DNA from 2 places in the Serratia sp. GW822-FHT06E05 genome. Region 2 is predicted to be linked to the other one. Evidence: predicted binding sites of a transcription regulator. Region 2 holds the regulator's gene; the other holds the start of a gene.
The links. Region 2 encodes PhoB, which activates phosphate uptake and scavenging genes when phosphate is short. Its sites were predicted from a motif close to CTGTCATAAAACTGNCNNAT; they were not measured.
Positions count from the first base shown of each region.

Region 1 (3,111 bases), on a different contig from region 2:
TTCTGCGCGGCTGTGACCCGCTGCTGTATCAATATGTCGACGGCGGTGGTTTCTTTACCGCTCATGGCCAGCCGAGCAAGCAGATACGGCTGGTGCGCTATATCTTCTCGCAGCGTTATGTCGAGCACCATGATCCGGAGTTTATTCGCCGCTGTGAGCGTGTGCGCGGGCAGTTTATGCTGACCTCAGCCCTGTGCGGACTGGTGGTGATCAGCCTGGTTGCGCTGATGATTTGGTATTGAATCCGACCGATTCTTTCTGCAACAGACAAAGAAAAAGGCGGCCACCAGGGCCGCCTTTCTCATCAGGCAAACTGCTTAGATCACCTTAAGCGCCAACCAGTACAGCGAACCGGAAAGCAGAATCGAGATTGGCAGGGTTAACAACCAGGCCAACAGGATGTTCTTCACGGTTTTGCTTTGCACGCCGCCGCCGTCCACGATCATCGTCCCGGCTACCGCCGAAGAGAGTACGTGGGTGGTGGAAACCGGCATGCCGGTATAGCTGGCAACGCCAATCGACAAGGCTGCGGTCATCTGAGCCGACACGCCCTGAGAGTAGGTCATGCCCTTCTTACCGATTTTCTCGCCGATGGTGGTGGCGACGCGACGCCAGCCGACCATGGTGCCGAGTGACAACGCCAGAGCAACCGAGACGATAATCCAGATCGGTGCATACTCAACGGTTTGCAGCAGATCCTGACGCAGGTTTTTCAGGAAACGTTGGTCCTGGGCCGAGGTTTCCGGCAGCTTGGCGATCTTGTCTGCGGTATCCGTTACGCACATCAGCAGGCGGCGCAGATGACTACGCTGTTCTACCGTCAGTTGATCGTAACTTTGCAGATTGTTCAGCAAGCCCTGAGTCAGCTCAATCGCCGGCATGGCGCGCGCGCTGTCACAGTGGAACTCGATAGGTTTATCCGGCGAGACGTCCTCATCCGGGCTTGGCACCAGTGGGGTCAGAGTGACCACGTGCGCCAAGGCGTCGCTGTGCTGCTGGTAATATTGCTGCAGGTGGGTCACGGCATCACGCGTACGGGTGATGTCATAGCCGGTTGCATTCATATTGACCACGAAGCCGGCCGGCGCAACGCCGATCAGCACCAGCATGATCAAGCCGATGCCTTTCTGACCATCGTTGGCGCCGTGCGAGAAGCTAACGCCGATAGCAGACAGGATCAGTGCGATACGGGTCCAGAACGGCGGCTTGCGTTTGCCGTCGACCTTTTCACGTTCCGCAGGGGTCATGTGCATACGCTGGCGTTTCTTGGTGCCACTCCAATAGCGGCGCAAGGCAAACACCATCAACCCGGCGACCATCATGCCGACCAGCGGCGAGATGAGCAATGACAGGAAAATACCGATCATTTTCGGGACGTTCAGCGCATCCACCACCGAAGTGTGGGTCATCAGTGCGTTGGTTAAACCCACACCGATAATTGCGCCAATCAGCGTATGAGAGCTGGAGGCCGGCAGACCGAAATACCAGGTGCCGAGGTTCCAGATGATAGCCGCCAGCAGCATGGAGAACACCATGGCTAATCCGTGCGCTGAACTGACGTTCAACAACAGATCGGTTGGCAGCAGATGAACAATGGCGTAAGCAACACTCAAACCACCGAGCATAACGCCAAGAAAGTTGAACAAGCCAGCCATCACAACCGCAAGTTGCGAACGCATGGCACGGGTATAAATTACAGTAGCAACCGCATTGGCCGTGTCATGAAAACCGTTAATGGCTTCATAAAACAACACGAACAACAATGCGAGAATTAACATCAGGCCGGTATGGAAATCCAGGCCAGCGAACAAATGCAGCATAAGCGTTACGCCAGTTTGTGGACATGAACGCCGCGCATTATCAGTGACAACCGGGGCCGGGGAAAAGGAAAATATGACGTTTTTTTGATTTCGATATGACGAAATGATGGCGTTGGTATGACAAATACATGAAATATCAGCGCGTTATGCTGAATGTCTCGCTGTAATATTTTCTTACTATGGCGTTGAGGGCGGCATGGCTTTACAATCTGCCGCCGTAAAGTTGTCGGTTACCGGTAGCGATACGGCGTAAAATAGCGGCCTTTTGTCGCGATTGTGGTTTTTATTCAGAGAGGCGCAGGTGGAACAGTTTGATGTCGTGGTAATAGGTGCGGGCGCAGCGGGCATGTTTTGCGCGGCGCAGGCAGGGCAACTCGGCTGCCGGGTGCTGCTGCTCGACAACGGCAAAAAACCGGGGCGCAAAATCCTGATGTCCGGCGGCGGACGCTGTAACTTTACCAACATGTACACGGAGCCTGCCGCTTACCTGTCGAATAACCCGCATTTCTGCAAATCTGCGCTGGCACGCTACACCCAGTGGGACTTTATCGATCTGATCAACCGTCATGGCATCGCCTACCACGAGAAAACCCTGGGTCAACTGTTTTGCGACGACTCGGCGCAGCAGGTGGTCGAACTCCTGGTGAAAGAGTGTGAGCAGGGTCAGGTGACGACACGCCTGCGCAGCGAAGTGCTGGGCGTAGAAAAAACCGCAGAAGGCTTCGAACTGGCGCTGAATGGTGAGAAAGTGAGCGCTCGCTCACTTGTGGTGGCCAGCGGTGGATTGTCGATGCCGGGCCTGGGCGCGACGCCGTTCGGCTATAAGCTGGCGGAGCAGTTTGGCCTGAAGGTATTGCCGACGCGCGCCGCGCTGGTGCCTTTTACGCTGCATAAACCGCTGTTGGAGCATTTGCAGACCCTGTCTGGCGTCTCTGTGCCGGCAGTGATCACCGCAGAAAACGGCGTCAGCTTCCGCGAAAGCATATTGTTTACCCATCGTGGCCTGTCCGGGCCGGCGGTATTGCAACTTTCCAGCTACTGGCAGCCCGGTGAGTTTGTGAGTGTTAACTTACTTCCTACGCTTGATCTGGCGGGCTTCCTCAATGAGCAACGTCAGGCACACCCTAATCAAAGCCTGAAAAATACCCTGGCGCTGCACCTGCCGAAGCGGTTGGTGGAATGTTTGCAGACGTTGGGCCAACTGCCGGAAGCGACATTAAAGCAACTGAATCCGACGCAGCAGGCAGCGTTGGTGGAAATCTTGCAGAATTGGCGCGTACAACCCAACGGT
Region 1 covers NZ_JBXALM010000011.1:64,081-67,191, forward strand. The annotation lists gene uspB (universal stress protein UspB) at 1-242, shown strand, start outside; gene pitA (inorganic phosphate transporter PitA) at 318-1,820, opposite strand; gene AC1RKC_RS21070 (BaiN/RdsA family NAD(P)/FAD-dependent oxidoreductase) at 2,122-3,111, shown strand, end outside.
Region 1: pitA (inorganic phosphate transporter PitA) is a predicted target of PhoB. The motif match lies at 1,826-1,845, and genes of this name have one in related genera.

Region 2 (3,111 bases):
CGGTTGGAAGCTTGGGATCTCCAACGCGCTGACCTGTTGCAGGGCACCCGCCGCGAAATCCACCATAAACACGCTTTTGGCCTTGCCCAACTCGTCAAAACTGAGCGGGATAGGGGAGCCGCTGTAGCGAATATGTTCAGATTTGGCGACGTTTTGCGCGCGATGAATATGCCCCAGCGCGATGTAATCGGCCGGCGGGAACGCCTGTGCGGGGAAGGCGTCCAGCGTACCAATATAGATGTCGCGCACCGAGTCGGACGTGGTGACGCCGACGGTGGTCAGATGGCCGGTAGCGACGATGGGCAGCGGCAAGCCCAGCGCATCACGGCGCGCACAGGCGGCCTGGTACAGGGTGTGATAGTGGTCGGCGATAGACTCTTGCAGCGCCTGCTGTTTTTGCACCCCGGACTCACCGGCGCGGCTGGTGAGCAGATCGCGCGGGCGCAGAAAAGGAATGGCGCACAATACCGCACCCGGTTGGCCGTCGCGTTGATTCAGCACCAGCACCTGTTGTTCGATTTCGCTCTGCGCATTGGCGATCACGGTGGTATTCAGACAGGAAAGTAATTCACGCGATTCATTTAAGGTGGCCACGGAGTCGTGATTGCCGCCCAACACCACCAACTGGCAGCCGGTACGCTGCAGTTCCACCACGAAGCGGTTATACAGCTCGCGGGCGTAGCTTGGCGGCGAGCCGGTATCGAACAGATCCCCGGCGACAATCAGCGCATCCACCTGGTGTTGTTCAATCTGTTCGATCAGCCAGTGCAGAAATGCCTGATGCTCGGCGGCGCGGCTTTTGGTGAAAAAGTACTGGCCAAGATGCCAGTCAGAGGTGTGGATCAGGCGCATGACACTCCCGGGGCGATAGGGTAATGGCGGTGATTATAAAGGGCGTTGCGGCGGCTGTCGTGACGCAATCATTATGACAACTGAATGATTTTTCTTTGACGTTGGAAATAATCGCTATGCTTACTGCCTATAACAGCCCGCTTTTTTCATAAAAGTGTCACAAAACTGACGCATAATGGCGCCCGCAATCAACTGTGATCGCTAACACATTGGCAGGATTGACGATGGCAAGACGCATACTGGTGGTGGAAGACGAAGCGCCGATCCGTGAGATGGTGTGCTTTGTGTTGGAACAGAATGGTTACCAACCGTTGGAAGCTGAGGATTATGACAGCGCCGTGACGCGCCTGTCTGAGCCGTTCCCTGATTTAGTGTTGCTCGACTGGATGTTACCCGGGGGATCCGGCATTCAGTTTATTAAACATATGAAACGTGAAGCGCTGACCCGCGATATTCCGGTGATGATGTTGACCGCGCGCGGTGAAGAAGAAGACCGGGTGCGCGGCCTGGAAGTCGGGGCGGATGATTACATCACCAAACCCTTCTCACCGAAGGAACTGGTGGCGCGCATCAAGGCGGTAATGCGCCGTATTTCACCGATGGCGGTGGAAGAAGTGATTGAAATGCAAGGGCTGAGCCTGGACCCTTCCTCACACCGCGTGATGGCTAACGAACAAGCGCTGGATATGGGGCCGACCGAGTTCAAGCTGTTGCACTTCTTTATGACCCATCCTGAACGCGTTTATAGCCGTGAGCAGTTGCTTAATCACGTCTGGGGCACTAACGTTTATGTGGAAGACCGCACCGTTGACGTGCACATCCGTCGGCTCCGTAAGGCGTTAGAGACCAGTGGTCATGACAAAATGGTTCAAACCGTTCGGGGCACCGGCTACCGATTCTCAACGCGCTACTGATCGCGCCGCGCTGGAGAATATGCCGTGTTAGAACGTCTATCCTGGAAGAGGCTGGCCCTGGAGCTGGCCCTTTTCTGCCTGCCTGCCTTACTGTTGGGGCTGATTTTCGGTTATCTGCCCTGGCTGCTGCTGGCCTCCGTGCTGGCGGCGTTGGTATGGAATTTCTACAATCAACTCAAACTTTCCCACTGGCTGTGGGTTGACCGCAGCATGACGCCGCCGCCTGGCCGCTGGAGCTGGGAACCGCTGTTTTACGGCTTGTATCAGATGCAGCAACGGAACCGTCGTCGGCGCCGTGAGCTGGCGCTGTTGATCAAACGCTTCCGTAGCGGAGCGGAATCGCTGCCCGATGCGGTAGTGATGACTACCGTCGAAGGCAATATCTTTTGGTGCAACGGGCTGGCGCAGCATTTGCTGGGTTTCCGCTGGCCGGAAGACAATGGCCAGCACATTCTCAACCTGTTGCGTTATCCGGAGTTCAGTCACTATCTGCAACAGCAGGAGTTCTCCCGCCCTTTGACGCTGCAACTGAATAACGAGCATTACGTCGAGTTTCGTGTGATGCCCTACTCCGAAGGGCAATTATTGATGGTAGCCCGTGATGTGACCCAGATGCGTCAACTGGAAGGGGCTCGGCGCAACTTCTTCGCTAACGTCAGCCACGAGCTGCGCACGCCGCTGACGGTATTGCAGGGTTACCTGGAAATGATGAGCGACGAAGAGCTGGATGGTTCGCTGCGCGGTAAGGCGTTGGGCACCATGCAGGAGCAGACTCGCCGCATGGACGGACTGGTCAAGCAACTGCTGACGCTGTCGCGCATCGAGGCGGCGCCTAACGTTGAAATGAACGAGCGGGTTGATATCCCCCTGATGTTGCGGGTGTTACAACGTGAGGCGCAATCGCTGAGCGGCGGCAACCACGAAATCACCTTCCGGGTGAATGAGCAGTTGAAAGTGTTCGGTAACGATGACCAACTTCGCAGTGCGGTGTCGAATCTGGTGTATAACGCCGTCAATCATACGCCGAAAGGCACCAATATTGAGGTCAGCTGGCAGCAGACGCCAAACGGCGCGCAGTTTCAGGTCAGTGATAATGGGCCGGGTATCGCGGCCGAACATATTCCCCGTTTGACCGAACGCTTCTACCGCGTCGACAAAGCCCGTTCACGCCAGACCGGCGGCAGTGGGCTGGGGTTGGCGATCGTCAAGCATGCGCTCAGTCACCACGATGCGCGGCTGGAGATCCTTAGCGAGCAGGGCATCGGCACCCGATTTATCTTTACCTTGCCTAACCGGTTGATTGTTCCCGCAGCTTTGTCAGAGAATGCGGTGAAAAATTAACGCG
Region 2 covers NZ_JBXALM010000012.1:158,019-161,129, forward strand. The annotation lists gene sbcD (exonuclease subunit SbcD) at 1-852, opposite strand, end outside; gene phoB (phosphate response regulator transcription factor PhoB) at 1,077-1,766, shown strand; gene phoR (phosphate regulon sensor histidine kinase PhoR) at 1,791-3,107, shown strand.